DNA from 3 places in the Paenibacillus sp. GP183 genome. Region 3 is predicted to be linked to each of the others. Evidence: riboswitches for the same ligand, from Rfam matches in the RefSeq annotation. Region 3 holds a riboswitch; each other region holds the start of a gene.
The links. A riboswitch is a leader RNA that binds a small molecule or an ion and turns the genes downstream of it on or off. The one in region 3 is predicted to bind cyclic di-AMP.

Region 1: it holds a riboswitch for cyclic di-AMP, as region 3 does, so the genes downstream of both, BLV33_RS19975 (hypothetical protein) here and BLV33_RS16310 (C40 family peptidase) in region 3, are expected to answer to the same signal.
Region 2: it holds a riboswitch for cyclic di-AMP, as region 3 does, so the genes downstream of both, BLV33_RS27595 (hypothetical protein) here and BLV33_RS16310 (C40 family peptidase) in region 3, are expected to answer to the same signal.

The regions. Positions count from the first base shown of each region.
Region 1 is NZ_FNSW01000001.1:4,056,351-4,068,493, reverse strand. Features, by position in the region: gene BLV33_RS20015 (ABC transporter substrate-binding protein) at 8-1,657, shown strand; gene BLV33_RS20010 (ABC transporter permease) at 1,800-2,804, shown strand; gene BLV33_RS20005 (ABC transporter permease) at 2,815-3,708, shown strand; gene BLV33_RS20000 (histidine kinase) at 3,781-6,114, opposite strand; gene kdpC (potassium-transporting ATPase subunit KdpC) at 6,179-6,739, opposite strand; gene kdpB (potassium-transporting ATPase subunit KdpB) at 6,764-8,806, opposite strand; gene kdpA (potassium-transporting ATPase subunit KdpA) at 8,834-10,507, opposite strand; gene kdpF (K(+)-transporting ATPase subunit F) at 10,565-10,642, opposite strand; gene BLV33_RS19975 (hypothetical protein) at 10,865-11,260, opposite strand; cyclic di-AMP (ydaO/yuaA leader) riboswitch at 11,370-11,554, opposite strand; cyclic di-AMP (ydaO/yuaA leader) riboswitch at 11,682-11,877, opposite strand.
Region 2 is NZ_FNSW01000002.1:189,540-197,802, reverse strand. Features, by position in the region: gene BLV33_RS27605 (hypothetical protein) at 223-675, shown strand; gene BLV33_RS30325 (YncE family protein) at 1,337-2,539, shown strand; partial or broken gene BLV33_RS30960 (recombinase family protein) at 2,936-3,036, shown strand; cyclic di-AMP (ydaO/yuaA leader) riboswitch at 3,237-3,373, shown strand; gene BLV33_RS27595 (hypothetical protein) at 3,461-3,847, shown strand; gene BLV33_RS27585 (ATP-binding cassette domain-containing protein) at 4,507-4,845, shown strand; gene tnpA (IS200/IS605 family transposase) at 5,331-5,741, shown strand; gene BLV33_RS27575 (RNA-guided endonuclease InsQ/TnpB family protein) at 5,744-6,829, shown strand; partial or broken gene BLV33_RS30320 (IS1595 family transposase) at 7,433-7,537, shown strand; gene BLV33_RS27570 (hypothetical protein) at 7,591-7,800, opposite strand; gene BLV33_RS27565 (hypothetical protein) at 8,150-8,263, shown strand, end outside.
Region 3 is NZ_FNSW01000001.1:3,298,264-3,310,406, reverse strand. Features, by position in the region: gene BLV33_RS16350 (NADPH-dependent FMN reductase) at 1-163, shown strand, start outside; gene BLV33_RS16345 (YdeI/OmpD-associated family protein) at 351-797, opposite strand; gene BLV33_RS16340 (helix-turn-helix domain-containing protein) at 1,054-1,875, opposite strand; gene BLV33_RS16335 (SRPBCC family protein) at 2,021-2,473, shown strand; gene BLV33_RS16330 (exodeoxyribonuclease III) at 2,520-3,293, opposite strand; gene BLV33_RS16325 (hypothetical protein) at 3,454-3,831, shown strand; gene BLV33_RS16320 (SRPBCC family protein) at 3,860-4,285, shown strand; gene BLV33_RS16315 (ArsR/SmtB family transcription factor) at 4,287-4,613, shown strand; gene BLV33_RS16310 (C40 family peptidase) at 4,849-5,322, opposite strand; cyclic di-AMP (ydaO/yuaA leader) riboswitch at 5,323-5,463, opposite strand; gene BLV33_RS16305 (hypothetical protein) at 5,632-6,453, opposite strand; gene BLV33_RS16300 (M1 family metallopeptidase) at 6,624-8,621, opposite strand; gene BLV33_RS16295 (YwhD family protein) at 8,799-9,290, shown strand; gene BLV33_RS16290 (transglycosylase domain-containing protein) at 9,430-11,514, opposite strand; gene speE (polyamine aminopropyltransferase) at 11,703-12,143, shown strand, end outside.

The sequences.
Region 1 (12,143 bases), 760 kb from region 3:
GTTTCCGATGAAGAAATGGACACACCACCTGCTTGCAGCGACACTGATTTCTGTGCTTGCTTTGACAGGTTGCAGCAAAAGTGAACCAGCAGCCGCACCTAAGAGTTCCAGCAGCGCGAAAGAAACGCCAAAAGCAGAATCCAAGAAGGTACAAGACACCCTGATCGTGGGACGGGGCGGTGACTCGGCCAACCTCGACCCATCCATTGTGACCGACGGAGAATCGCTCAAGATTGCTCACAACGTGTTCGACACACTGCTCGACTTCAAAGAAGGTACGACAGAGGTAACAGCAGGTCTCGCCGAGAGCTGGGAAGCATCCCCGGACGGCTTGAAGTACACATTCAAACTGCGTAAAGGCGTCAAATTCCACGACGGCACCGATTTTAACGCAGACGCAGTCGTCTTCAACTTTAAACGTTGGAACGATCCACAAAGCCCTTATAAATTCCAAGGTGATTCGTTCGATTACTATAAGACCATGTTCGGTCCGGAAGACAAGCGGGTAATCAAGGATGTAAAAGCCGTCGACCCGAATACAGTCGAGTTTACCTTGAACATACCGCAGGCGCCGTTCCTGCAAAACATCGCCATGCCGACCTTCAGTATCGCAAGCCCGAAGGCGATACAGGAGAAGAAAGAGAAATTTAAGTCCGAGCCCGTCGGCACAGGACCGTTCGTCTTCAAAGAGTGGAAACGCAACGACTCCATCACATTGGAGAAAAACCCGAATTACTGGCAGCAAGGATTTCCAAAGCTGAATAAAGTCATCGTCCGCGTCATTCCTGACAACTCCGCACGTTACAACGCGCTGGCTAACGGAGAGCTTGACCTGATCGAAGGCGTGAACCCGGACGATCTGAAGAAGCTTGAAGGCAACAAAGATTTGCAAAAAATCATCCGTCCGTCGTTTAACGTCGGCTATGTTGGATTCAACATAAACAAGAAACCGTTCGACAATCCAAAGGTACGTCTAGCCTTGAACTATGCAGTCAACAAGAAAGCGCTCATCTCAGCCTTCTATGGCGGTCTTGCTGAACCGGCGACCAACCCTATGCCTCCGAGCATCCTTGGCTACAACAAAGACGTGAAGGACTACCCGTACGACCTGGAAAAAGCGAAGCAATTGCTTGCGGAAGCCGGATACGCAAACGGCATTCCGAATGAATTGACATTCTATGCCATGCCTGTCGCTCGTCCTTACATGCCGGACGGCAAGAAAATCGCAGAAGCGCTGCAGGCCGAGTTCGCCAAAATCGGCGTGAAGACGAAAATCGAGTCTCCTGACTGGGCGACCTACATTGATGACACGAAAAAAGGCCAGAAAGACGATCTGTTCATGCTCGGTTGGACTGGAGACAATGGTGACCCGGATAACTTCCTGTACGCTCTGCTCGACAAGAGCAACATCGGCCTCAACAACCGCACATTTTATGTGAACGAAGAGCTGCATACCCTGCTCGTCGGCGCGCAAACCGAAATCGACAAGAACAAGCGCGCTGATGCGTATAAGAAAGCACAGGAAATCATCAAGAAGGATGTGCCTTGGATTCCCCTCGTGCACTCTACACCGTTGTTAGCCGCCAAAGCGAATCTTACGGGATATGTTCCTTCTCCGACAAGCTCAGAGGCTTACTCGAATGTTTATTTCAAGTAATGGGAAACATTGCTCAAGGGTGGCAGGCAAGTAAAGGCTGCCACCCTTTTTCACTGGTTTTGATTCTTAAAGCTTTCGTGAGGCTTCCTCGCTTCCGGAAGCTCCGTTCTTTACATCACCCCATAAAAGCAGGTGAACCATTGTGTTATCTTACATCATCAGACGACTACTGATCCTCATACCCGTACTGCTCGGCATGACGATTATCGTGTTTTCCATCATTCATGCGATACCAGGGGATCCGGCAGAAACTATCCTTGGGGAAAAGGCAAGTCTGGAGTCGAAAGCCGCGTTGCGTACTGAGCTTGGGTTGGACAAACCTTGGTACGTACAGTACGGGACTTATGTATCAAAACTCCTTCATGGCGATCTTGGCCAATCCATCAAGTCAAAAGAATCGATTTCAAAGGAAATCGGCCCATATCTGGCCGCTACTGCGGAATTGACCGCGTTTGCCATATTGATTGCTGTCGTAATCGGGATTAATTCCGGCATCATAAGCGCCTGGAAACAAAACTCATGGTTTGATTATACGGGTATGTTCATTGCTCTGATCGGGGTATCGATGCCGATTTTCTGGCTTGGCCTGATGGAGCAGCTCATATTCGCCATAGAGCTTAAGTGGCTGCCCACCATCGGGAGAATGAACCCCCGCGATCCGGTGGTCGGCGTAACGCATTTATATTTGATCGATACGGTGTTAGCCGGCCGTTGGGATCAATGGTGGGAAGTCATGAAGCGCTTGATTTTGCCCGGATTCGCGCTGGCCACGATCCCCATGGCGATCATCGCCCGCATGACCCGTTCAAGCATGCTTGAAGTACTGCGTTTGGATTATATCCGGACAGCAAGGGCGAAAGGGCTCATGCAAGTATTGGTCGTATATAAACATGCGCTGAAAAACGCATTGATCCCCATCGTTACAGTCATCGGTCTGCAGACCGGCCGTATGCTCGGCGGCGCAGTGCTGACTGAAACCATCTTTGCATGGCCTGGCGTTGGACGCTACATTTTCGAAGCGATCAGCTCACGGGACTATCCGGTCATTCAATCGGGCATTCTGGTGATTGCCTTCATCTTCGTCATCATCAACCTGCTGGTGGATATCCTGTACGCGGCCATTGACCCGCGCATCAGCTACAAATAGAGGTGATTCCATGTCTGAAACGACGATTCAACCGGGTTCTGTCAACGTCATAAAGGAGCAAGCCGCGAGCCCTTGGCGGGATGCGTGGAAAGGCTTCAAACGGAACAAAATGGCCTTGTTAGGGCTATTCATCATTGTATTTTTCATCGTAGTCGCTATCTGCGCCCCCCTTCTAACTACGTACGATTATAAGGCACAATCGCTAATGGACCGGCTTCAGCCGCCGTCAGGCCAGCATTGGTTCGGTACGGACGACCTCGGACGGGATTTGTTTACCCGTATTGTATACGGCTCTCGTATTTCCTTATGGGTCGGGCTTTTCTCCGTAAGCGGATCCGTCGTCATCGGAACAATGCTCGGTATTCTCGCTGGATATTACGGTCGGTGGGTGGATATGCTGATTTCGCGCCTGTTTGACATTTTGTTGTCGTTTCCCGGCATTTTGCTGGCCATTGCAGTCGTAGCAGCGCTCGGACCGTCTCTGCAAAACGCCCTTTATGCGATCGCCATAGTCAATGTGCCGACCTTCGGACGGCTTGTGCGCTCGCGGGTGCTTAGCCTCAAGGAGGAAGAATTCATCACTGCGGCACGTGCGCTCGGGATGAAGGATCGCCGCATTCTGTTAAGCTATATTCTGCCGAATAGCTTGGCGCCTATTATTGTGCAGGGTACGCTGAGTATCGCGACGGCGATCATTGAAGCGGCCGCTCTCGGTTTCCTCGGCCTTGGCGCCCAGCCGCCGGAGCCGGAATGGGGCAAGATATTGTCTGATTCTCGCCAGTTCATCGATACAGCTCCATGGACGGTTATTTTCCCAGGCGTTTCGATTGTGCTTACCGTGCTCGGGTTCAACCTGATGGGAGATGGTCTGCGCGATGTGCTGGACCCGCGTATGAAGCAATAAAGCATTGTCCCTGATTTATATGTAAAATAAGCCTTCAATTCCACTTCGATAGTGGTTTTGAAGGCTTTTTGCCTAGATGTTCATATTCGGATCATAATCCGCAACGACCAGAACATCCATATGCCGGACTAGTCGAAGCAAGCGAATGACCACAGATCCTTTCCAGAGCTCCTCCCAGAAAAATTGTTTGGACTGGCCAACGATGATTTGAGAGGCACCCGCTTCTTCAGCTTTAGCTGCAAGAACCTGGGGGATTTGATTTGTACCTTCAGAAAAATGAATTTCAAATTTGCCGCCTAAACGAACCGTCAGCTTTTTCAGTACCTCCAAACGCTTATTCAAATCATGATTTTCACGAGGATCCGTTTGAACAAAATTGACATACCAGGCAGCCTTTAAACGATAGGCGATACGAAATCCCCTGCGTATCAGCCTTTCCGCGTGAGGCGTATCATTCACACAAACAAAAATAACTTCTTTTTTTCGCCAGGGACCTCTCAGCGAGCTTTTACGCTCCAGGGATTCCAGTCGTTCATCCACGTCATCGGCAATCTCACGCAAAGCAAGCTCACGTAATGCAATCAAATTTCCTGTTTTAAAAAAATTACTTAGCGCCTGGTCCACTTTTTGCATGTCATATACTTTGCCTTCCTTCATTCTTTGCTGCAGGGCCTGAGGGGAAACATCGATTAATTGAACTTCGTCCGCTAAGCGAAGGATGTCATCTGGAACGGTTTCTCTTACTTTTATTCCGGTAATTTGATGAACGGCGTCATTCAAGCTTTCCAGGTGCTGCACGTTAACCGTTGTAATGACATTAATTCCAGCTTCAAGGATCTCTAGCACATCTTCGTATCTCTTTTTATTCTTGCTCCCCGGAACATTCGTATGGGCCAGTTCATCAATCAAAACGACATCCGGTGCACGGCGAATAATAGCTTCCGTATCCAATTCTTCCAAAACCAAGCCCTGATAATGAATAGACTGCCGAGGTATGATTTCTAAATCATTGACTTGAGCCAAGGTCTCTTTACGCCCATGCGCCTCCAATAGACCTATACAGACTTGAATGCATTTTTTTTTCAAATCATTGCCTTCACGAAGCATGGTATAGGTCTTTCCAACACCGGGCGCAGCTCCGATATATACTTTAAATTTGCCGCGTTTAATTTCACCGATTCGTTCTTTTACCTCTTGATTGCTCAATCGACGAAACATTTCCGTCTCATTTATAGGTGAGGTCATTTTTGCAGGAAGAATACGCTCTCCCTCATGCTCGGCTCGATCCGCCATCAAAAATACATCAATATTTTTTGTCCTTCTTAAAATATCATTGACAATGGAACCCTTCCAAAATTCTTCCCATCGTGTATGTTTGGAATGACCTAAAACGATGCGGGTCACATTTTTCTCTGTTGCGTAGGCAACCAGTATTTTAGGAATGGACCTGCGACTGACAATTGGCAGTTCTTCAAACTCCCCTCCTACTTTATCCACAAGCTTGACTATCGATCTTTTAAACGTCGTTTTTTCTTTGGACATGGCCCTTTTGGCATCATGAAAGCAAACGACCAGCAAATCTCCATTCAGTCTTTTTGCGACTTGGTCGCCTCTCCGTACATATAAGGAACCATTCCAATGATATTGAACGGATACCAGAATCCTTTCGGTTGCGCCGGAAGGGCCAACCATTCCCATCTCTTCCCTATGTTTATCCAAGGAGTCATTGACACCTTCGGCAACAAGCCGAAGAGCAAGCTCTCTTAATACACCGAGGTTGCCGCGCTTGAATACGGATTTATCCTGATTCACCTTCAGATTCCCTTCGGCCATGCGGCTCAGGATGGTTTCCGGTGTTACATCAATGAGTCTGACCTCATCCGCAAGCTCCAAGGTATCGGAAGGGACCGTTTCCGTAACTTCAATTCCCGTCAGCTTCTTGGCCATCTCTTTAGCGCCTGCCAATTCATAGACGTTAACCGTTGTTATCACGCTTATATCTTTGCTGAGTAAATATTTAATGTCTTCCAATCTTGTGGCAAATTGAGCCCCCGCTCTATTTCGATGAGCCAGCCCATCCACCAAAACCACTTCCGGATTGCGTTCGATGAGCATATCCAGATTCAAATCCTTTTGTTCGATCCCATCTTTAAACCAATGAATACTGGGAATTTTTTCCAAGTTTCCCAGCTGTTCTATGGTCTCAGGTCTTTGAAGAGTAGTCACCGCACAAATCACAACATCGATGCCCTGCTGTTTTAATAACTGGCCCTCTCTGAGCATGTGATAGGTCTTTCCAGAACCCGTAACGGCTCCAAGGTAGATTTTCAACCTGCCCCGGTGGAGATTAGAGATCGATGCCAGGATTTCTTCAGGCGTTTTTCTCTTAAAGCTGTCCAATATCATCACCTTCCGGTCGTATAAACTTCAAAAGCCGCTCCTTTTGAAAAGGAGCGGCAGCTTGCTTCATTTACTTTTGCAGCTGGAGAAGACCTAGATTCAAATCAAGCACGTTCACTCGCGGTTCTCCGAAAATGCCGAGCTGTCGATTCATCGTTTGCTTATCTATTAATTGTTGAATAAGATCAGCAGATACCCCGGTTTCAGTGCTGATCCTGGGAACCTGAGCCCTTGCGCCCTCAGGCGAGAGGTCCGGGTCAAAACCAGACCCCGAAACAGTAACCAAGTCCGCAGGAACATCATTCAGCGTTGGGTTTTCTTTTTTCAATGCATCAATTTGATCGGATATCCCTTTGACATAATCACTGTCTGATATCGCCACATTAGAGCCAGCCGAGCTTTTCGGGTCATACTTAGCAGCGGAGGCTCGAGGGTGAAAGAACTTGGGTGATTCGAAATTTTGGGCCAGCAGCTCGGAGCCTTGAACGACTCCATTAGATTCAATTAAACTGCCGTTCGCTTGTCTAGGAAAAATGGCTTGTGCAACACCCGTCGTGACGAGGGGATAGATCAATCCGCAGATCACCATTAGGACAATAGAGGCTCTTATAGCTATCCAGGTCATTTTCATAGTTATTCTCCTGACTCATTCAAATTAGACTATTTGCAATCCATGTAAGATCAAATCGATGATTTTAATGCCTACGAAAGGTACGATTACTCCGCCGACACCATAGACAAGGATATTTCTGCCTAACAGTTTATCGGCTGATTGCGGTATATACTTCACACCTCTCATGGCAACGGGAATAAGCAGCGGAATAATGATCGCGTTAAAAATTAAAGCCGAAAGAATAGCTGACTGCGGTGAAGCCAAGCTCATGATATTGAGAGCTTGCAGCTGCGGGAAGGCTATCATAAACATCGCTGGAATGATCGCAAAATATTTGGCGACATCGTTTGCGATAGAAAAGGTAGTCAAGGCACCGCGAGTAATCAGCAGCTGTTTTCCAATAGAAATTACGGATAACAGCTTCGTTGGGTCCGAATCGAGATCGATCATATTGGCCGCTTCCTTGGCTGCCATGGTACCTGAATTCATCGCGAGTCCCACATCCGCTTGAGCAAGCGCCGGAGCATCGTTCGTACCATCACCGGTCATGGCGACTAATTTGCCTTCCTGCTGCTCGCGTTTAATGGCGGCAATTTTATCTTCAGGCTTCGCTTCGGCAATAAACTCATCTACGCCAGCTTCTTTTGCAATGGTAGCTGCGGTTAACGGGTTATCTCCGGTACACATCACCGTTTTAATTCCCATGGCCCGGAGCTCTGCGAAACGCTCTTTAAGTCCCGGTTTCACGGTATCCTTCAAATAGATGACACCATAAATTTTGCCGTTTACTGCAACAGCCAGCGGCGTTCCACCTTCACGGGCTATTCCGTTTGACTTCTCTTCCAAGTCACTCGGAATACTCCCGCCTTTAGCGGATACATATTTTTTAATCGCATCGACAGCACCTTTACGAATCTCTGTACCATCCTTCAAATTGAGCCCAGACATTCGGGTTTCAGCACTAAACTCCACAGGATCGGCGTTTTCGTATTCATTCATTGCCCAGGTTGCGCCATTCTTATGAGCCAGCTCTACCACAGAACGTCCCTCGGGAGTTTCGTCTTTAATGGAAGCTTGTAAGGCAATTAAGGTGATCGTTTTTGCCGACTCTCCTCCAACAGGAAGAAATTCTGCTGCCATCCGATTTCCGAAAGTGATGGTACCTGTTTTATCCAGAATCATGGTATCAATATCGCCCGCGGCTTCTACCGCTTTACCTGACATGGCAAGTACATTGAATTGGGTAACACGGTCCATCCCTGCAATCCCGATAGCAGAAAGCAAGCCGCCAATGGTCGTCGGAATCAAACAAACGAGCAAGGCAATCAAGGTGGCTACATCCAGATTAACGCCAAGGTAATTCGCAAAGGGTACGATGGTCATGATCACAATCAAGAAAATTAACGTAAGAACGGCTAATAAGGTAGTCAGGGCAATCTCATTAGGCGTCTTCTGGCGCTTGGCGCCTTCAACCAAGGCAATCATCCGATCCAGGAAGGACTCGCCGGGATCCGTCAGCACTTTCACTATAATGTAGTCGGATACGACCCTTGTACCTCCGGTAACGGAAGAGAAGTCACCGCCTGCTTCTTTAATAACGGGAGCGGACTCTCCGGTAATGGCCGACTCGTCTATAGATGCCAGCCCTTCAATAATCTCCCCATCCGAAGGTATGATTTCTCCAATATCGACACGGACGATATCGCCCTTACGCAGCTGCGTTGAAGAAACCTGCTTGAAGCTGCCGTCTTTTTGTACAAGGCGGGCAATCGTATCGGATTTGGTTTTCCGTAAATTATCGGCTTGTGCTTTTCCTCGACCTTCAGCAATCGCTTCGGCAAAGTTGGCAAATAATAAAGTAAATAAAAGAATGAAGAATACTGCAAGGTTATATCCACTGCCCACGCCTGTTGTTCCGAAAGCATCGGGCGCAAAGGATAAGATAAGGGTAATCAGAGTTCCGATTTCCACCACAAACATAACCGGATTTTTAATCAGAACTGCAGGGTTTAATTTTTTAAACGAATCCAGTAATGCTTGATTTACAATTTGTTGGGAAAGTGTTTTACTTCGCACCGCAGCCATATGAATCCTCCTCTAATTTCAGTGATGCTAATGAAGCATGCCTAATTGCTCTGCAATCGGCCCTAACGCAACGGCCGGGAAGAAAGTGAGCGCCCCTACCAGCACGATGATCATGATCAAAATTCCTGTGAATAGTGTTGTATCTGTGCGTAAGGTTCCTGTAGATACCGGAACAACACGTTTGGTTGCAAGTGAACCGGCAATAGCCAGCATACAAATAATCGAAATGTAGCGTCCAAAAAGCATAACAAGTCCTATCGACATGTTATAGAAATTCGTATTGGCTGACATACCGGCAAAAGCAGATCCGTTATTAGCCGCTCCCGAAGTGAAATTATACAAGACCTCGGTAAGGCCATGGAATCCCGAGCTAGAAATGGATGTGACGGATTCCGGGCGCATTAAAGCAATGGCAGTAGGCACCAATATGAGCACAGGATGTATCAGAAGCGCGATGGATGCGAGTTTGATTTCCTTACCTTCAATTTTTTTCCCAAGAAACTCTGGCGTACGTCCGACCATCAATCCACAAATGAATACGGACAATATGACATACATAAGCCCATTGAGAAGTCCCACACCTTTACCGCCATAAACGTTATTCAGCATCATCTCAGCCAGTGGTACGAATCCGCCCATCGGCGTAAGCGATTCGTGCATATTGTTTACCGTTCCTGTTGTTGCCGCTGTCGTAGCAGTTGTAAAAAGTGCTGATTCCGATAGACCGAAGCGAACCTCTTTACCTTCCATATTACCATGAATCCCTAGGGCTTGAAGAGCCGGTGTGCCCTTAAATTCAGCTACGAAAACAGTAATCAGCATGACTAGGAAAATGATGCCCATAGCCGTGAAAACAGTCCAACCTTGTTTCTTATTGCGGATCATCACACCGAAAGCATAAACCAGTGCGGTTGGAAGCAGCATCATGCTAAGAATATGAACTAAATTGGTTAAGGGTGTTGGATTCTCAAATGGATGTGCGGCATTCGTACCAAACCACCCTCCACCATTTGTGCCAAGATGTTTGATGGATTCCAAGGAAGCAACCAATCCTCTGGTGATCGTCTGTGTCGCCCCTTCTATAGTTGTAGCGTCAACAGCACCCGCTATGGTTTGTGGGATTCCTTGAAAGACAAGGAACAACGCAACAATAAAGGAAAGAGGCAAAAAGACCCGAGTGATGGAACGGGTGATATCCACAAAATAGTTACCCAGATTATCCTGTCTTCCAATTAATCCTCTGATAAAAGCAATAGCTAACGCAAAACCAGTTGCAGCTGATGTAAACATCGGAAACGTGATAGCGATCATCTGGGATAAATAAGATAATGTGTTTTCTCCGCTGTAAGCCTGCCAGTTCGTATTGGTAATAAATGAAATGGCTGTATTAAAAGCTAAAGTCGGAGGCACGTTGTCAATATTATCCGGGTTTAAGGGTAAATATTTCTGAAGTCTAAAAGTGGCATAAATCATAAGGAGCATCACAAAGTTGGTAACCAGCATCGCACCTAAATATTTCTTCCAGCCCATCGATTCGTCTTCACGTACACCAATGGTTCGATAAATCAATCGTTCAAAGGGACCGAATACGCGATCCAGCTTTGTCTTCTCAGAACCGAATACTTTCACTAAGTAGCTGCCAACAGGCTTGACAAGCAGCATAATAATGACAAGCGTAATGGCTACCTGCACTATTCCCATTCCCATTTAAAAATCTCCTCCTGCTTGTAGATGCAAATTGTAAAATAATCGATCTTTCTAAAACTTCTCCGGCTTGATAAGTACAAAGATGAGATATACAACAATGGCTAAAGCGATAATCCCAATCCAGATCATGGTTTTCCTCCTAAGAGTTTTGCTTTTGCAAAACTGACTTCGTAAGCATAAACTTGAGTTTTGCTTCAGTAAAACTGACTTCGTAAGCATAACTAAGAAGATTATGTCCGTTCACTAAATACCGTAAAACCCCATAACGCTAAAAATGAAATGATAAAAATCAAAACCATGACAAAATCGTTGTACATGGTATCACCTCCTCCTGCACGAAAACCTTCTTGATTAGCTTAGTAAAAAAGAAACATGGTCGTTATTTGTATACAACACGTGATTCGCGCCTAATCCTTTATATATCATTCTTGGATGAGTGCTTTGTGTAATGACGTAGATCGGTTCAGTGGTCCATTGCCGGCAAATTTGAATGTAGCGGCAACACGCGGATACACTGTTTTCAAACAGATAAATAGAGCCTACAGCTATTTCCGGGACCACCCATTTGCTGTGATTTTTAGTATCTACCTGTATAATTTGATTTATACGCAAATTTTCCATACGTTCGCGCAGCGAACTGCAATTGACCAAAGCAGCAAACGGAATTCCCCGATTTTCCAAGAGATGAATAAACTTTTCACCCATTCCATTCGGGGCATAAACAAGAACATAGCTTTGTGGTTCCAAGTGAAGCCACCTTCCTTACATTAAAAAGAAGCTACAGAGAAGAGGAATCTTCACGTAGCTTCATTAGGCACGGCAAAAAAAATCCGTGATTCAGATAACGATAGATTATTGCCTCTCTCGGACACGCTTGCGAGGTTAGCTGTCGGATTCGGGCGTGAGAGTCGCCCTACCTAAGATGCAAGCCTTACGCTTGTCATCATTGGATTCACCCCATGGCTGCACCCGTATATTTCGGGTAATAGCCGCCTGGTTCCCCCGATTCCTTTCAATTCAGGAATTCAGCGAATAAAGATATGTTTTCATTAATTTTTCATTTTAGGGCATTAGAAAACCACAGAGTACCCACCCTGCAGTCGTTGTTTACGCGATCACAAGCCTCATCATCCTCTCATGAACAAATACTTAATGTTGCAATAAGTTGTTGTTCGAACTGCCACGCTTACGAGGTTAGCTGACGGATTCGGGCGGTGAGAGTCGCCCTACCCGGTATATGAACTCCATGTTGTTCATATACCGAGATTCACCCCAGATCCATGTGAACGGCTCTCACACCGCGCACATGTACCTTTTTGGTTCCCCCGTTCCCCTGCTTGCAGGAAACTCAGCGATAAAATTTGGAAGCTTTATTTTCAATCATGAATCGTATCATACGCCTCTCTCCTAAAACTGTAAAGAACAACAGAAATGCTTATTCGATGATGTAAGTCTAAATGTGAAATATTACATCTGAAATGTCCTTATTATCTTCCATTTCCTTCAATAATCTAAGGATTAGGCTTCTTTTCATAATTTTCACCACAAAACAGAGAAATAATAAGCAATCATGTTAATAATAAATGGTAAATGCCATTGAACTCGCTTACATAAGATAAAAAAGCGAAAA
Region 2 (8,263 bases), on a different contig from region 3:
ATTGAACTATAGGGGATCGATAGCTCAATAAAAATACCACAGCAGGCTACCGCAAATTTAATCACGGTAGCCTGCTACGCTAACGGGCAGTATAGTTCCACTGCAACATTAGTTAGCGAGCTTTCGTTACTTAGGGTAAAGAACGTGAGAACACCAAGGGGAATAAGAAAATCAAGTAACACATTAAAATTGGATTAAATAATAATTTGAAGGAGGGTTTCTTTGAGAAAAACGGCTTTGTTTTTAACTTTCTTAATAATAACTACATTTTTATTTGGGTGTAGAGCCACTGAAAACCAGCAATTTACGGAAAATGCAAAAACCGCAAAGACATATATAGAAAATGAAGGTTACAAAGTTTTATCGTATGAAGGTTCTGTTTGGACTTACGTTCTAACAAAAGATTTAGTCAAAACATTGCCTTATTCAATGTACTGGACACTCCCAGGAAACAACCCTGAAAATGTATATGGAAAAACAGTGGAAGTAGAAAAATTTATAGTTAAAAACCACCCTTTGGATAATTACAAAAGTGGTAACACGAAAGCCAAAGGAAAAACGGAAGTTTATGTGCACCTAGCGGGTGGGAATGTTGTCGCTGGCACATCTTTCCCAGTTATGGATGCAAAATTAACGGGTGGTTATTGGAATATTAATGGTAAGACAAGCGATTAAAACAGTTACTTTCATATTGAATCATTCAACTAACGAAGAACTATAGCTGAGGAGCTTGCTACGTGGCAGCTCCTTTTTCGTTTGTTGACGAACGGGCAGGATAGTTACTTCAATAACATTAGATAAGTCATCTTTACAAAATTCTGGTCGTGAAAAAGATTGCTCTTAAAGGAGGTGTATGATACAATACGTATCATTATGAAGGGAGTTGATTTCTTATACCAAAAGAAGTGGCCTGAAGGTTACCCTTCCCTGACATCAGAGCGCAGAATTAATTCGCAATGTATTTCGTCTGATCAATATTGATTTTATTGGTTGTTCCCGTCGTTCCGGCTTCATGTCTGTGTACTCAAATTCCATTTGCTCTGCTCGAAGAGTAATGCTCTCCGTCGGTGGACCCTCACTTTTAACTTCCGAAAATTGGTAACTTGCTTTGTAAGTCTTAATAACGAAATAATGAATGCCTTGGAATTTCAAGATAAACATACTTCATTGGAATTGTATTTTAATGGCCATGTGAATCACTCCAAACATACGTTTGTATCGATTATATCAAACATTATGTTCTGATTGATATGTCAACCTGAGTATAGCCATATTTTGAAATTATTTCAAAGTAAGTAAAATTAAATGTTGAGGTGATCTAATGAGTATGTGGAGAATGAGTGGAATTATGGGTAGAGGTAGTTCAAACAGTTTATTCAAACGTTTTCAGCAAACTTCAATGGTTCTCTGTTGTCTGGGAATCGCTTTAGTGCCTACGGTGGCATCAGCCGCTTCAGACGTTCAATTTAACTTAGTGACAACAATCGATTTACCTGGAAAACCAGGTGCAGGAGATGTTGTGGCGGCTGATCCCTTACTCCACAAAGTTTACCTTTCCCAAAAAGGAAACAACAACGTTATTGTGATTGATACGGACACGAATACAGTGGCTGCAACCGTGTACGGTGTAAATGTAGGTAATGGTTTGACGTATAATTCTGATTATATCTTTGTTGCGTCAGAGAAAGACGAAGCTGTTGTAGTCATATCGAAAAAAGATTGGTCAATCGTTAAGAAAGTCCCTACGGGAGGCAAAGCACCGGACAGCATAAATTACATTTCTAAAGAAAATGCTGTTGCTGTAGTCAACAATGGGAGTAATACGATGTCATTCATTTCGGCTCAAAGTCCATTTTCAGTTATAGCCACCATGAATTTGAAAGATTCCCCCAAAGTAGGTCCAGATCTGGGAGTTTATGTACCAGAGACGAATACGCTATACCAACCAGAGGATAACAATGTCTTAGTCATTAACCCAAAAACACATACAATTGGCAAAATGTTTACATATGACTTGCCAGAAAAAGAACCTTTAAGAGGTTTGTATTTTGATTCAGTTAAAAAAATCCTTTGGATCGCTACAAAAGGCAAGCAGATGTTTGCAGTGGATGCAACGTCGGGTAACATAGTTGCCAAGTTTGATGCTACTGCAGGACAAGACCAAATAACGGTTGATCTTAAAAATCGTATTTTGTTCGCTGCGGAATCATCTACCGGGTTGGCAGAGGTCATTGATATGGATGCTATGCGAAGGTTACCTGACTTGTATGTTGGCGGCAAAAAAGGTGGCTCACATACATTAGACATTATGCCTGATACGAATACGATCTATGCCTTTGAACCACTCCTCAATAAAGTGGCTGTAATTAAGATTGAAAAAACTTTTCCAGCATATGTGCTTTCGCCCGATGACGCCAATAAAGGAATTGCATTATTGCAAGCAGCTTATAAAGCCACAGATGATGATGTGGTAAAAGCCGGGTTTCATCGGCTGGCCAATGAATTTCGGAAAGCTTCCGGCCAACCGATTGAAGACTAGTCTCTAACAATGCATAATTATTTTTGCGGCAAAACCAGAGAATACGCCAAAGGTATTACCATCGCTAATTATTATAGATATTTACCAATAATATGATTTCACCACTGGCTTCGAGATGTGTACCCCTTAAAATAGACATTGAGAAAACATCACTCAATAGCGATCTGTATAAAGGGGTGCATTTTTATGGAGAGCTGGATTGCATTTGAATTAGTGTTGCCAATTTAAAATGTTAAGGTAGAGGAGCATGTATCACAAATGTTCCTCTTTCGTTTTATCACTATTAGACATTTTATGAACAAATAAGAATAATGCATAGAAAGATCTCATCGTTCCAAAAAAAGAACTCTATAATAATAATAGGTAATAAATAACATAAAAGAGCTGTGATACCAAATGAAAATTGGTTACGCAAGGGTATCAACAATCGATCAGTCATTAGACATGCAACTTGATGCTTTAAATCTGGTGGATGTGAACGTATTTACACGGAGAAAGTGGGGGAGCTTGCTCAACGTCAGCTCCTTTTTTGGTTTATTGAAGTAACGGGCAGTAAAATTGAACTATTAGTTGTGATAGCCAGACGGGGATACATAACCTTGTGGCGGCGGTATGAGACTAATGACATAGAAATTATAAGTAAATATTACTATTGTTTATAAATATGTATTGGGGATATATTGATAAAGTAAGAATGAATCATATTACGCTTAATTCTTTGGATTAAAGAAGCGGGGGAACCAAGTTTTCTGGGGTGAGTACACTTTTTAAGTGTTAGGGTTAACTTTCGACCCGAGTCCGTCAGCTAACTTCGTCAGCGTAGAAAGAAAATGATAGAAACATTAAATGGGACCTTTAAACTTTAGGGCTCTATTCCCTCGCTTCCTTTTTTCGGTCAAGAGAAAGAAGGAGAAATTAGACATGCTTTTTAAGAGCGTAACCAAAGAGGTAAAGAAGCTTTTTCTATTTAAAAGGTCAAACGCTTCTGTACAACGACAAGAAGAGATTCTTCACTTAAAGCGACGGCTGGAGGAGTTCGACATTCAATTTTCGAATTTGGCATATCAGTCATCAGGCGTCGAAACACGGACTTTAATGGAAATAAGCAGAACGGTCGCACAAAACAATGAGTTGCTAAACACACTAAGTTCGGAAAGGGAATTAGCGGTTCAACAATTACTAGCCAATCGCGTTGGCATTTCCCCAAAAATTTTGGAGGAACATCACCAATTTATCGTAACCATGGCTCATATTTTTGGTGGTCCGTATCCTTGCCTTAGAGAGTACGTCAGAAGCAGTATAACATGAGCCTGGTTGAAGGATAAGACTGCTTCTATATATTTTTTCGGTTGTTACTTCTCCATTATGCCCGTCAATAACCAATTTTTTGATCGTATGTTCGCATTGAACTAACGGTACACTGATAGCTTAATAAAAATACGACAATAGGCTACCGCAGATTTTCTCGGTAGCCTGTTGTGGTAACGGGCAGGTTAAATGGACCTGAAAGTTATTAATGAAATCTAAACCAAGCGAACCATCCTTTTTCCTTATCCTTTGCTACAAAAATTTGACCATGAGAGGCATCATATGCTGGCAAAAAATTAGGGAAAAGTATCTCGATAAAGGAAATTTACGAGTCCAACTCATGGTCTAATGAGTCTTGACGCTGCAACTCAAAGATATGCTTGGCATGGTCAACACCATATTGAACAAATTACCTCACTTAAAAAACGCATGGGATGGTAATGGGTTGCCTTGTTAAACCAACGGGAAACGATATCTGAATTGCGGCTGCTCGTCGGCAGCCGTTTGTTTATTCCCTCCGCAAACGGGCAGAATAGTGCAACAAATCATACGTTGTCATTGGAAGGAAATTACTTTTTGGAAGCGAATACAATAACATTAATTACCGAATTTAATCGAAGAATATTTTCCAGATTATATAGAACTAGGAGGAGTTAACTGTGGCAACAATTGAAGTTATTGATATAGTGAAAGACTTCCGGCAGTATCGCAGATTTTCCGGATTATTCGGTGCTTTCTGCAATTTGATTACAAGAGAATATACGATTAATAGAGCAGTTGATAACATTTCTTTCAAGATTGAACAGGGGGAGGCAGTTGGATACCTCGGTCCCAATGGTGCAGGGAAATCTACCATGATTACCAAGAATTATTCGCTATATATTCGCCACAGTAATGCTTTCCCATATCGTAATAGGATTCAGGATATGTTGTTGGCAGTGGAGTTATCTGAAGGACTTTCCATTCGTTATGTTTCTTGTCCCATGTGTACGCATTAGGAATAATTCTTTCTAAAGCTTCCCTCAGTCCTTCGTTTGTAGGGTTATTGACTACTTCATTAGCATTCGGACATTTTCCGTTGTTGATTAAGAACGGGACATCTTGGTTTATTGGTTGAACTGCCAAGGCTGTTGTCTGCCCACAAAAAAGGATAAAGAGACAGATGATATAGGTGATTTTGTTTGTTCGCACACATTACCGGCCCTTTCTTTAGTTATGTGAGATCATTCCCAATCTGCATACGTATTAATTCTGAATCTGATCGCTAAGGCAGAAAACACGTGTACTCGTTTTATTCCTCGCTCACCTTCTTAACTTTTATCAAATTCGCCGTAAAACCCCTTGCTTTAGCCATGGGGATATAAGGCAATTTGCTCTGCATCCCTTTAGGGATGTTAAGAGCAAAATTCTTAAATTCTCTCTTTAAAACATGTTAGATAAACTACACTAAACTAACTATTTGTGGTACAATTTACTGTAGGTGATGACATTGAGTAGAAAAGCAGAAAGTAATCATAATATCGTTTTTGATTGTAAATATCATGTTGTTTTTTGTCCTAAGTATCGAAAAAAGGTACTCAAAGAACCAATTGATACAAGGCTAAAAAGTTTGTTTTTAGAGAAGTCTAAAGCGTTAAACACAGAAATCGTTGAAATGGAAATCATGCCCGATCATGTTCATTTGCTCATCAAATGCGATCCACAGTTTGGAATCCACAAAGTAGTGAAACATTTGAAAGGGTACACGTCAAGAGTGCTACGACTAGAGTTTAACCATCTAAAAAGTAGACTCCCTTCCCTATGGACAAACTCGTATTTTGTTGCAACCGTAGGTACAGTTCAACTGGATGTAATCAAAAAATATATTGAAAGCCAAAAAGAACGAGGTGAATAGTATTGCTTGTTGCCTACAAATACCGAATATACCCAACAAAAGAGCAAAAACAGAAGATACAATTTACTCTTGAACGCTGCCGTTTGTTGTATAACCGGTTACTAGAGGAACGTATTCTTGCCTACAAACAAGAAGGGAAAACACCGAACTACTACGATCAAGCAAACACGTTCAACGAGCGTAAACAACACATTCCGGCATTAAAGCAAGTGCATTCGCAAGTGTTACAGGATGTTGCGAAACGATTGGATAAGGCGTATCAAGCATTTTTTAGACGAGTGAAGCAAGCCGAGACTCCAGGGTTCCCACGTTTCAAACCACAATCGAGGTACGATTCGTTTACCTATCCGCAAGGCGGGTACACAATCCATGGCAATAAAATAAAGCTATCCAAGATCGGTGAAGTGAAAATAAAACTACATCGAGAACTGCAAGGCAAGATGAAAACCTGTTCCATCATTATCAAAAACGGAAAATACTATGCTTGTTTTTCGTGTGAAGTTGAAGCCAAACCTTTGCCTATAACAAACATGAAGGTTGGTATAGACTTAGGACTCAAACACCTTGCAATACCATCTGAAGGAGAACCGATAGAATCACCCAAATATCTTCGTCTAAGTGAACAACGATTGAAACATCTACAACGTGCCGTATCCAAAAAGAAAAAAGGTTCGAAACGTAGAAGCAAAGCTGTACATCAATTGGCGAAATTGCATGAGCATGTAGCCAATCAGCGAAAAGATCATGCGCACAAAGTTTCTCGTAAACTCGTAAACCAGTACCAATTGATTGCTTTTGAAGATTTAAACGTATTAGGGTTGGTTAAGAACCATCATCTTGCAAAAAGCATTGTTGATGCAGGATGGCAGCAACTCGTACAATTCGTGATGTACAAGGCTGAAAGTGCCGGTCGTCAAGTGGTGCAAGTGAATCCATACAACACATCTCAACAATGCTCCAACTGTGGTGAAATCGTCAAAAAAACACTATCCGAACGAACGCATCAATGTTCTTGCGGATACGTTGCAGATCGGGACGTAAATGCGGCGATTAACATACTAAACCTAGCTTTGAAAAACGTATCGTAACCTAAAAAAGACTAGGCTTGGATAGAGCCTCCAAGGAGGGGAAAGGTTACGATCCCCGATGATCTGAGAAGCCCCTGCCTTTAGGCATGGGAGCATGTCACTCTTAACTAATACAAATTCGAGTAACTACCGTTTATTTCCTTTTTTACTTGGTGTATTATGCATTACTGCCCGTTAGCTCAATTTAAACTTCTTTTTATGAAATGGAAGTTTGAGTATAAAGTATAGATGGGTTCTTTTTTAGATTTGAAAGCACTGCGCTAACGGAAAACGATAGTTCTACACCAAAACGGCTGCCGCAGGGCAGCCGTCATTGCGCTAAACGGGTAACGATAGCTTAATAAAAATACCACAACAGGCTACCGTAGATTTAATCTCGATAGCCTGTTCCGCTAACGAATAACAATCAATTTTATGTCTCTCAGAACTCAGGGAACAATAACTACCATCCCCAGGAATTGTGCCCGATTCAGCGAGTTCCATCGCTGTGCCAGTTTAACCAGCGGAATATTTGCAGCCATCTATGCCATTTATGGGGTCACTAAAATAGTAGATCCAAAAAGAATAATTTTCAGGACTCATAAATAACCCGAGTTTACAAATTGCCATCATCAGACGACGGTAACGTCAGGGACCGTATTTGAAAAAACGCGAACCAAGTTGTTGAAGTGGTTTTGGACGATCTTCCTGATTGCTCATGACAACCGGAGTAGGTGGGGGTATTAAACCAAAAATGAATTACAAATATGTAAAGAAAGCAGCTAAGTTGGACTGAGCTGCTCTTGTTGTAGTGATAACTTATCAACGGTAGTGGTGTTGGTATACGTGTTGATGATATCCATAGGGAAGAACATAAGGATGATATCCGTACGTGTGGTATCCGTATGGATGATATCCATAGGGATGAGCATAAGGATGGTATCCGTATGCGTGATATCCGTGCGGATGGTATCCGTGTACGGGTCGATCATCTGTCGTTTCCAGTTGATATCCCAGAGCCATTGAAATTTCTCCTTTCTGATTTGAGAATACATTAGTCTATGCCGAAATGAGAAATGAGTACAATTGTCCATATAAATTGGGTGGTTATCTCATGATCTAATTTCCACTAAAATCGAATTTTCGGTTGGCAGTTGGCAGTTTACGATAAATACGTACCAAACGAACCAAAATGGCCCTAGATTCTATTTTCTTTTTTTGATTGAAGTTCACATTTCGACACAATACGGAAAACAGAAGAGAGGGCAATTCTTCTTTTGCTTAAAATAACGTCAAGGAATTAACCGCTTGAAGTGCTAATAGAATGGGAGGAACAAATGTATGGGTGCAAATAAGTTTGTAGGAATACTTGCGATTATTTTCATTGCAGGCATGATCACTTTAGCCTTGATACATGACGCTGTGAGTCATAAAGTTAAGGACTTGCCAATCTCG
Region 3 (12,143 bases):
GGAATTATCCGTGGCGGACGTCCGCATTCACCCGGCATTGTCACTTTTCACTGATTTTGAGAACGGAACTGTTTTTAAGCCAGCTGATCTGAATCTTACCAATGTTAATGGAATGCTTGATCAAGTGCTCGCTTGGAGCGGTGCATTGAAAACATTGCGCTAATGAGATAAACCTCTATCGTGGTCTTTCGAAGATGAGCGACCGCGTTTAAAGGTAGGTTTATTCGCCAATAAGAAAGTCAATTTCGGTGATCCGAAATTTTATACTTTCATATCTGGTAACAAAATCCCCCACCACTTTTGGTTAAGTGGCGGGGGATTTTGTTGCTTTCAGCCGCTCGAACCAGCCTCTAGGTTCGACCTTCTCTCAGCATGCTCAGCGCCTTATCTATACGACGCTGCCTGGTCTCGGCCGTCTTGGCTTCCTCAATCGAGAGCACAAACCGCAGCTTATTGCTGTAGGACAGCCCGTCGAAGAACCGTTTGGCATCCGCATCGCGATCAAGCACGTTCGAGAAGTCGGGCGGGATGATAACCTCGCGAGGCTCGGTATCAAGCTCAATGTCGACATCCAGCTCATCACCCGCGGCGACTCCTGCACTCATACGGTGCTCTGCACTGACCGGGATCATATACTTTCCGCCCATAGACGCCACAGTGCTGCGGTATGTATGACCTCCGATTGTGACACGGACAGGCGGTTTTTTGCTCGTCCCGAGGCTCGCAACAACTTCATCCGGAACTTGGATACCAGTGGCGCTCTTGCCGCTAAGTAGAATAATGGCACGAAATCTCATAGGATAGTCTCCTCTTTGGAAAAAATTATCACCTTACAGAGAGCTGGATACCTGAACGAGAAGCTTGGCCAACATTTCATAGTCCGTCGTTTGCCCTTCGCGAATTTTGATCCAATTTCTTTCGGCAGGTCCTTCGAACAGGCCTTTCGATAATATTCTTCATTATAATTCCTATTCTAGCAAAATTAATATGTTATGGGTATATTTCGATTGCTGAATGGCAAAGTTTGATGTTTAATTCAACAATATAAGTATGTTAGGAAAGCCCGGTTTCCTTGATGTATTCTTGCGGTGAACGGCCTATCATAGCTTTAAAATCCTTGATGAAATGGGATTGATCGTAATACCCCAAATCCTGCGACAGCTTAGGCCAGTCGGGAACATCTCCTTTTTCCATAAGCTCAGCCGCCTCTTGAAGCCGATACCTCTGGATGACCCATTTCGGGCTGACACCGACATAACGGCTGAACAGACGCTGCAGGGACCTTTTGCTGACACCGAACCTGCATACCATGTCCTCCACCTTGGTAATCTCCCGATTCTCAATGGTGGTTTGCACAATTCTATTGATTAGCTCAACTTGTTCATCCTGTTCCGGAAGCCGCTCCCGCAGGAAATTTTCAGCAAGCCGGACCATCTCGTCTTCATATTTCTGGGCAAAAATTTGTTCCTGGAGCGCATTCACATTTACTCCGAATACTTCCTGAATGCTTTTGATCTGACCGGTAAGGAGGGATACGGACTGTTTCCAAAACGGGTAGAAGCCACCGGGGCGGAATTTAACACCCACGACCAAGCCATCCTCTTGCAGGAGACGGGAATATGTCGTTTTCGGAACGCCGTAAATCCCGGCAAAGATCCCGTTATAATCTTGCTCGAACGCCAAGTTTACATTGGGATAGGACAAGATGACTTGACGATAAGGTGCTTGTCCTCTCAAGTCAAACCGGACCACCCAGTATTGCTCGATAAAAAAAGCGAGATCATGTGCAGGCTCATACCGCGTTAGCGAAAATTTTTGCATGCCGGCTTCTACTTTAAGGATACCCCTAAGGGATTGATCATCATTTGATTTCATGAACATTCCTCCCTAACTTCGCCTGATTGTCGCGTTTTTACAATACCAGCCGCATTTTATGTTATATAGTTGAGACTAGCATTTTGACTTTGTTTGTGCAATCTAACTAAAACAATAAAATAACAATCAAACGGAGGAATAAAAGATGGATGATCTCAAGTACGTTCTTTATGTCGGGGCAAAGCCTGAAGATGTCTGGCAGGTCTTTGTAAAACCTGAAGCAACCAAAGCGATCTTTTTCGGGTGCATTCTTGATTCTACGTTCGAGATTGGTGCCCCTTATGCCTATATTGGGCCAGGCACCGATGGAGATGAGACGGTCCACGTCTACGGTAAGGTGCTGGCAATCGAACCGAATCGGCTCATGAGCTACACGGAACATCCCGGACCTTCATATCGGGAGAACCACGCAGAACTTGAAACGAGGGTTACGCTCACATTAGAGACGGTGGGCGATTGTACGAAGCTCACGCTGATAAACGATCAGTGGCCAGATAATCATCCCTCTTATGACAATACAATTGAGAGTTGGCCCATGATGCTTAGTAATATCAAAACTTACGTAGAAACGGGTAAGACATTGAATTTTGGCTGGTAACAAGCAGGGGAGTAGAGGGCGGGTAAAAAAAGAGCTTACATGGTGTTTACACCAGTATGCTCTTTGTGTTTTCAAGATTCAAAACAACAGGGCAATGATCGCTGCCTTTGATATCGCAATCGATTTCCGCTTCAATCAACAAGGAATTTAGTCTGGAAGAAACAAGGAAATAATCAATTCTCCATCCGACATTCCGCTCTCTTACTCCTGGCATATTAGACCACCAAGAGTAGGCATCTGTCCGATCAGGGTAGAAATGTCTGAAGGTATCGGTAAACCCGGCATCCAATAATCGGGTCATTTTTTCCCGTTCCTCAGGGGTAAATCCGGAATTGTTGCGATTCGCTTTCGGATGTTTCAGGTCAATATCATTGTGGGCCACATTCAGGTCGCCGCAAATGATAACAGGTTTAAGCTCGTCCAACTGCTGAAGAAAGCTTCGAAACTGTTCCTCCCATTCCAGTCTAAACTCCAACCTCGACAGATCTCGCCTGGCGTTGGGGGTGTAGACATTTACGAGATAAAAGGAGTCGAATTCCAATGTAATGATCCTGCCCTCGGGCTCATGATCCTCTTCCATGCCGTACCTTACAGAAAGCGGCTTGATTCTGGTGAATACGGCTGTTCCGGAATAACCCTTTTTAATAGAGTAGTTCCAATACTGCTTATATTCTCCGTGCTGCTCCAGATTAATTTGGCCTTCTTGCAGCTTCGTCTCTTGAATACAGAATATATCCGCTCCCGCTTCTTTGAAATAATCGTTAAATCCTTTGTTCACACACGCTCTTAAACCATTCACATTCCAGGATACCAGCTTCATTATGATTAATCTCCTTGCTGAATTATAGTAGCTTTTTTAATAGTTTATCATAGATTAGAGCATTCAAAATATTTAAGATGAGAGATTGACACGAAACCAGATGGTGTCATATAATCAAAGGCGAAACCAAAAGGTTTCACATCAGGAGGTGCTTAACCGCATGGAAGATTTGCTGAAAAAACTGCGTTACAAAGAAGGACGAGCAATCGTACTGGGTGCGCCTGCAGGGTATCTCCTTGGAATTGAAACGGGTGAAACGCTGGAAGGAAAGTATGAGTTTATTCAGCTATTTGTGAATAATGCCCGGGAAGCCGAGGAAATGATGTTGAAAGCCATTCCTTTTTTAAACGAAGATGCGCTGTTTTGGATCACTTATCCGAAGCAAAGCGGTAAATTCAAACCGGATATTAACCGGGATAGTTTAGCGGAATTGGTGCAAAATAAAACGCCTTACCGGCCTGTCAGTAATATAGCTGTCGATGATATGTGGTCCGCCTTGCGTTTTCGCCCTAAGGATAAAGTGAAGACAGCGAAATAAAAAAACTATAAAAATTGGAGTGAATAAGATGGAAAATAGCAACCAGAGCACAATATCGGATATCCGCCAGACGCTGGTGCTCAATGCTCCTATTCAGAAGGTATGGAACGCGGTTGCGACCTCTGAAGGGATTGCCGCATGGTTTATGCCGAATGATTTTCAACCTGTAGCCGGATTTGAATTTCATTTGAATGCGGGTCCATTTGGCAATTCTCCCTGCAAAGTAACTGTAATTGATCCTCCGAATCGGCTTTCTTTTGAATGGGGTAAGGATTGGTCGCTTACTTTCGAATTAACGGAGTTGGACGGCAAAACGGAGTTTACCTTTATTCATTCCGGCTGGGATACCGACAAGCTCACCGAATTCGGAGAAACGCATCAGCTTGTCCGCGAGAGAATGTTCCAAGGCTGGATAGGGCTACAAAAAAAGCTGGCCGCTTACGTTGAGGCTTGAGATGGCTGCCACAGCACCCAAACCCGATGTCTTTCAGGCCATCGCCGATCAAACGCGCCGCAGTCTGCTGAGACTGCTTGTTGACCAAGAAATGCCGGTTACGGCTATTACCGGCCACTTTCCGATGACTCGCACGGCTGTGTCCAAACATCTGCGTATTCTGTCGGATGCGGGGCTCGTCAAAAGCAGAAAAGTCGGTCGCGAGACGCGCTACCGCCTGCAGCCGGAGCCGCTGCTCGAGCTGAAGAAGTGGCTCGATTATTACGAGCGATTCTGGGAAAATAAAATGGCAGCGCTGCAGCGCTATGTCGAATCCGATGAGGAATGATCAACCATACCACATATATTGATAGCTTTCTATTTTTTCATTCGCTTAAACTGTTCCTCTATTAGATTAAGACGCTGAAGAGTTAGCTTTCCCGGTTCTGATGACTACAAAATTCGCTGAATTACAACAATTTATTCAACTCATTATATTCTTCGAAAGAATAAAGCCTCCTCACGCCGCTTAATATCAAGCTGGGACCATGAGAAGGCTTTATTCATGTGTTATCAGGTGTTTATTACTGGGATTCAGCTGTTAGTTGATTGTATGTATCGTCGCTCATAATACGGACGGCTGTTACATACCGCTTAGCGTAATAGGACTCACTAAGCTTGTTCTTTGTAACACCATGGTCAGTAGCGGAATGAATAAAAACTCCATCTCCAAGGTAGATGCCTACATGGGAAATACCTCTGCCGTCGGTGTTGAAGAATACAAGGTCGCCGGCACGAAGATCTGACTTCGCTACCTTGCTGCCTTCATAGCTTTGTGCTTTAGATGAGTGAGGAAGATCGATGCCCAATTGATCGAAGACATAAGAGGTAAAACCGGAGCAATCAAAACCTTTTTTCGTGGTGCCTGCCCATTTGTAGGGGGTTCCGATTAAATCCTCTGCCGTTTTTTCAAGCTTCGATTGTGCAAATGCGCTTCCAACGCCCAAACTCAAAAACAAAACTAAGCTCAAACCAAGAACAATAATCTTCTTCAACAGTTGAACTCCTTCCGGTGCCTACGAGGTTAGCTGAAGGGTTCGGTTGAAGGTTTCCCTATGATCCCTGTATTGCGAGATCAATTCACCCAGAGTGGTTCCCCCGTTTCCCGATTTTTGTCGAGAACTCGGCAAATTATGTAGTTTTTTAGTGCTAGATCCACATATTCTCGGTTTGAAACACTTTATCCTCCCCAAACAACGGATTTTTTTAAAAATATGAAATAAAGTTCACAATTTTGTCACAAAAAAAGCTCCCTTAGCTAAGGGAGCTGGTCAAAAATTTATTGAAAATAGATCAAATCAGCCTGATTATTGCATGTTATTCTTGGAGGACCAAAGCTGGAATTGAGCAGATAGGCTCCAAATTTGTAGAAACATGTTGCAAAATGGATAAAGCTGATAAATCAGGAGAGCGATAAATCCAGTCCATATGTAGGCTGCTGTCATAACCGTACCAGTCAAAAGTCCCGAGAAAATAAGCAATATGATTCCGATCATAAGAATCAGTCCTCCATGGCGCAGCAAAATCGAAAATGAGGACAGAAGCGGGACTCGGCTTACTTGCGTAAACTGGATATAAGTAAAGCAAAGCCGCAGCAAATAGCTATAAAAAAGGTATGCGATCAGCCATGGCATTATAGCCGTAAGAGCGGAAACGTATGAGCTTTGCGTGGACCAGGATGTCTGGAATTTAGGCACGAGCCAAAAGAGCGGCGTTAATGTCAGGCTGATTTGCACGATATAAGCGAGAAAGAAGCGAAGGGACAGCTCACGGATACCTTTTACAAAACGGTAACCGGCGTTAAGTTCCGGATGGGCCAGAGAGTAATAAATCCCCGCATTCAGCAGCGGTGTGACGAGCATTCGAAGCACAAACAGGGAAGCCAGCCACCATATGTAAGGTTGTATCAGATCTGTTTTGAACAGCTGAAACTGGCTCTCTGCCAAGAATAGTTTAAGCGCAAAGGCGGGCTGTTCGGCCCCGGGATAGCGGTGCATCAGCGGCAATAGGATGGATTGAATCATTTTATAGAGCAAAACTCCCCAACCGGCTTGGTAAAGAAACATAAGGATGACAGCAAATGGTTGATGGAGCGCCATGGTAAAGCCCGACTTCAAATAACGCCTCATGAGAGGTCCTCCTTAGAGTTTTGCTTTAGCAAAACTGACTTCGTAAGCATAATCTTGAGTTTTGCTTTAGCAAAACTGACTTCGTAAGCATAATCTTGAGTTTTGCTTTAGCAAAACTGACTTCGTAAGCATAATCTTGAGTTTTGCTTTAGCAAAACTGACTTCGTAATTTACCAAGCAATCCAACTGAGCAGAGTTTCCAGAAGCTGTGCAAAGCCCAGATGAAGACGTATTTTCCACTTCTCATCGACGGTTGTCTTCATATAATTGTTGATATGTTTATTTTCCAGTACCAAGGTATATGCAGGATCTATCTTTACCCAATCTACCGGAGCCCCGTGCGTAAGCTTATATTCAATACTGGCTTCTTTTCCATCCCAAACCTTGTCTAACACAGTGCCGTCGGCAAAGTGAAAATGAATGGGGACCGAAGGAGACACGCCGCCTAATCTGGTCACCAGGATAGTGCTTTCATAGGAAGGGCTGCCGCTTCCTTTCACCAGCTTCGACTTGATACTGTCAACTGCATAATCAACCATCATGCTGCCATATACATATTGATTGAAAAACTCGCTCCAATTGCTCTTGGTGACATCCTCCAGTGTCTTTTGAAAATCTGAAGAGGACGGATGCTTGAATTTCCAGCGGTTGAAGTAGGATTTCATAACACGATCCATTGTATTTGAACCTACCTGGCGTTCAATGGCCTTTAGGACAAGCTTGGCTCTCGTATACACATTATCCGCATACTCACTATGGTTCCTGTAATCCCAGGCATTAAGCTTCAACGCTTCAGGTGAGGTCATGTAGCTGGCTTCAATAGGCAGGTTGGCAATTAACCCGAAATCAGACTCCATGATTTTGTCCTCTGCATAAGTGGTGAAGCCCTCATCGAGCCATGCCTCCTCGAATTCGTTAGAAGCGACCATGCCATAAAAAAATTGATGGCCGATTTCATGTACGACAACTCGCTCCAGCTCCAGATCGGGCGTTTCCTCACTCACACCCCATGCTGTAATAAGCGTAGGATATTCCATTCCGCCGGTTCCATTGCCCCCTTCGGGAGGAACCACAATGGACAGAGTGGAATAAGGATAGCTTCCATACCATTGGCTGTAGCGGGAGAGAGCCTTTTTGGCGGCATACATATAACGGTTTTTGAGCGCATCATGCTTGGGATCCAGATACAGCTTGATTTTGACCCCTGGAACCTGCGGTGCGGAAAAGGGCTCTTCATAATATTTGAAGTGCGGCGATGCGGACCAGGCGAAGTCATGCACATCATCTGCATAAAACTGATAGGATTTCACTTTGCCATCATCGACAGGCGACTTAATCGGAAATCCGGTTGCGGCCACGGTATAGCTGGAAGGAACCTTGATCTTCACATCATAGATGCCAAAATCAGCATAGAACTCCGAATTGCCATGATATTGGTGCAGGTTCCAACCCTCTGCAGTTCGACCACGCGTTCCAACCGGTTCATAGACGGCGACTTTGGGAAACCATTGTCCGGCCATGACGAAGTCCCCGACGTAACCCATGCGTGCAAAAGCAACAGGGAGTTCAACCTTGAACTCGGTTTTGATCGTGATCTTTTCATTAGGATTAACGGCTTGGGGCAAAATGATCTTGAGCAAAGTGTGATCGTTCTGATTACCATCATCAGGCTGCACAAATTCAATCCGCCTCGTTAAATCTTGATCTTCAAGGGTTTTTACAGATAGAAGGCGCATGCTTCCATGGTTATTGCTCTGGGACTTATCCTGCCTCAGCTTGCCGCCGGATTCCTGCATAAAGGTGGTGTCTTTGGATTCAAAAGCATTGGGATACAGATGAAGGTACAGCTCTCCCACCGGAAGGGAGCCTGGATTTTTCCAAGTCAAGGTTTGCTGCCCGAGAAGCTCTTTGGAATCCGGCAAATATTGCACGTTCAAATGATATTCTACGATCCGATTGCTTAACGGCTTAGGCGCAGGAATCTCAAACAGTAGATTGGGATCTGACTGCATGTCCTGTGCGGGGGCATACGGCTTCTCGTGAAGGAGAGAAGTTCCGATCAGCGAAGCACGGTGAGGCAGCAGAGACTCCGAAAGAAGAGCGGCCCCTGCGGCAAAAAGTAAGGCGAGCGTCCAATGAAAGCTGCGGCTTTTGAATAATGGTCTCATGATTTTTCACCCCGTATTGACAAGCATCTAAAGGATGTATATGTATGCTTGTCTGGGATTATTTCTGGGAAGAAATCGAAAATCAGTTTTTTTTTCATTTTAGGTGGAAATGAGGAGAGGACATTAGTTAAAATAAAGAAGAGCTACATTATGTCCTATCTATAGGAAGGTGCCGAAATGGATTCAGATAAAAAGAAGATCGCCCTCAATATCATCAGCTCGAAGGTCAATCACAAGGGATTTGGGGCGGGAGCTATCGATCTGAGCAATGTGTCCAGCGTGATTATCGACGAGGGTGAAGCGTATCTGGATATGGGAGCGCTGCATGCGAAGAGCCGGGTGGAAAAGGGGATCAAATTTTCAGCGAACAAAGAGGATGTCCCAAATGGGCGAAAATGCTGGATCGTGTGGGTGGCCGTGGATCGTACGGAGGAAGGCTCTTACTATGCGGGAGTAACGGCTTGTGAAATGCTGGTGGATACCGAAGCCAGACGGGGATGGAAAATTCTCGCCGATCATGTCAACAAGATGGATCAAGCGATGAAACGCCGAATCGTGCTGGATGGATTGGACGAAACCGAGAAAGCGGCATTGAAAAAACAGCTCATCGATCACAATGAAGACTGGTGGAACCGCTCGGATGAAGCTCTAAAAGCTGGCCTTTCCTGAAATTATGGAGATTATGTGTCATGCATTGTGACCCTAATCGGAAGCGAGTATACTGGTCACTAGTGTATGTTACCCATATACTAGGACAGCAAAAAGGCAGACTAAGGCGCGCTTAGTTCTGCCTTTTTGTGTTTCCTGATCAGTTATTCCACCAACGCTTCAGATCCTCCCACCAGGTTCCGTTTTTACCCTTGGGCGATGTCGGTTTTGTCTCGCTTGTTTGAGGCGCAGCATTTCTATCCGTACAGTATGCCGTAGGTTCAGTGCCTGCCAGGAAAGCTTCCATTCGGGAATTCGGGCAATCCGCATTGGCCAGTTTCCCGCTTGCCGGATCAATATATACATTGACGACTCCCTCTGGGATGGGAAACAGCTTGGGCGGGATGGCTTCCAGTGAGCGCTCGGTGAATTCGGCAAAGATAGGTGCGGCTAAATGAGATTCTGCATTGCCGATGATTTTGTTTTTATCATAGCCGGTCCAAACCGCTGTGGAGAGCTCAGGCGTGAACCCGACCATCCAGGCATCCGTATCGGTTGATCCTGTCTTTCCGGCGATCGGCCGTTTGATAATACTGGAAACCCGGCTTCCGGTTCCCCCTTCTTCAAACACGCCTTCCATTAGATTAGTCAGGACATAGGCTGGAGCGGGTTCCGTCACCTTGGTTTGTGTCGGCGCTCCCTGATAAAGAATCGTTCCCTCGGCATCCTCGATTCGCTCAATCGCGGTCGCTTCGACCTGGACGCCTTGATTCGCAATGATGCCGTAAGCGGACGCCAGCTCAAGCGGGCTAACCGGGAAGGTTCCCAGCGCGAGCGAAGGAAGGGGCTTCATCGGGCTTTTGATCCCCATTCGCTGTGCCAGTTCAATTACTTTTTCAGGGCCAACATCGAGAATAGTATGCACGGCATAAATATTGTCCGACCGTGCGATCGCCTTGCGCATATCAATAAAATCATGCACATATTGATCGCCAAAATTACTGGGCATGTAGGTTTGCCGCCCTTGATCGTAAGTGAACACCGTCGGCTCGCTTTTATAACGGGTAACCGGAGTGAAACCCATTTGCAGAGCTGCTAAATACATAATCGGCTTAAAGGAGGAGCCTGGTTGTCTGCTGCTGGCTAAAGCGCGATTAAACTGATTTTCGGTATAGTCCCGTCCCCCGACCATCGCTTTGATGAAACCGGTTCTAGGGTCAATCGCAATGAGTGCTGCTTGAAGTCCGTCATAGGGGCTGAGCTGGGCCTGAATCACATCCTCAGCAATTTGCTGAGCTTTTAAATCCAGACTGGTGTACACTTTCATACCGGCTTGATCGAATTGTTCCTCAGTGATTCCCAGCTTGGCCGTAGCCTCGGATCGCACATAATCGCGAAAATAAGGCGCAATCGCCGGTTTTTTCTTCGTGAGCGGCAGGATATTGAGCGTTTCATTGCTTGCCGCATCCGCTGCTTCCTGTGTGATGAATTCGCTCCGCACCATGGTCTGCAAGACGATTTTCTGCCGATCCTTCGAGGCTTTCAAATCATAATAGGGTGAATAATAACGAGGACCCTTAGGCACACCTGCAAGCAGGGCACTTTCCGCAAGAGTCAAATCCACAGCATGCTTGCCGAAAAAAAGCTGAGAAGCCGTTTCAATGCCGTACGTCGAATGGCCGTAATAGATTTGGTTCAAATAGTTCTCCAAAATTTGATTTTTGCTCAGCTGCAGCTCCAATTGAAAGGCGTAGACGGTTTCCTTGATTTTGCGCGACCAGGTTCGGTCATGATTCAGATACAGATTGCGGGCAAGCTGCTGAGTGATCGTACCGGCTCCCTGAACTTTGGCCATGTGCTCAAGATTAACAAGGGATGCACGGGCGATTCCTTTGAAATCGACCCCGTAGTGATCATAAAAATGCTGATCCTCGACAGCAAGTGTGGCTTTAATCAAATAGGGAGAGACGTCCTTAAGCGGAATGACCTGCCGATTTTGGCCGGCATAAAGAGAATCCATCCATTCACCGTTGGCATCGACAATCTGGGTGGTTTGCTGGATCTTGGTTACAGGCAAAGCCTGGGCTCGCAAATAGAGCAGCGACAAAGCGATAAGGACACAGAGGATGAGAGTGCTTGAAAATAGGAATGAGAGCAGTTTTTTTATACGCCGAAGGTGGCGGATAGCGGGTACCTCCGGTTTATTGGCCGATTGCACGGATGAGGGGTGCTTGTTATCAGGCATAACGGACCTCCTTTCCTTGGGGAAACCTTATTAACCAGTATGGAAAAGGTTGGGGTCCTCTATTCAATCAAACAAGGAGAATGAACATTTATTTTTACAAATGGGCAGGGAGTCAGTAAATCTTGCATTTTGGGGGCAATCTACTATAATACAGTTTGTGAAGAATAAGGATGAGATGAGGAATGGACATGGAATTGTGGTACACGGAAAAACAAACCGATAACTACGGCATAACGGCGAGAATCAAAGAAACCTTTGTCAGAGAACAAACGGCTTTTCAGGATCTGGCTATGATCGATACAGTGGAATGGGGCACGATGCTGACTTTGGACGGCATGGTCATGACTACAGTGAAGGATGAATTTGTTTATCATGAAATGGTGGCACATCCAGCGCTGGTTACACATCCGAATCCAAAGCACGTTCTCGTAGTAGGCGGGGGAGACGGCGGAGTCATCCGTGAAATTATGAAGCATCCGAAAGTGGAAAAAGCAGTGCTTGTCGATATTGACGGCAAAGTCATCGAGTATTCCAAGAAATACCTTCCGACGATCGCCGGTGAACTGGATAACCCACGCGTTGAGGTCATTGTAAATGACGGGTACATGCATATCCACGATCACAAAAAC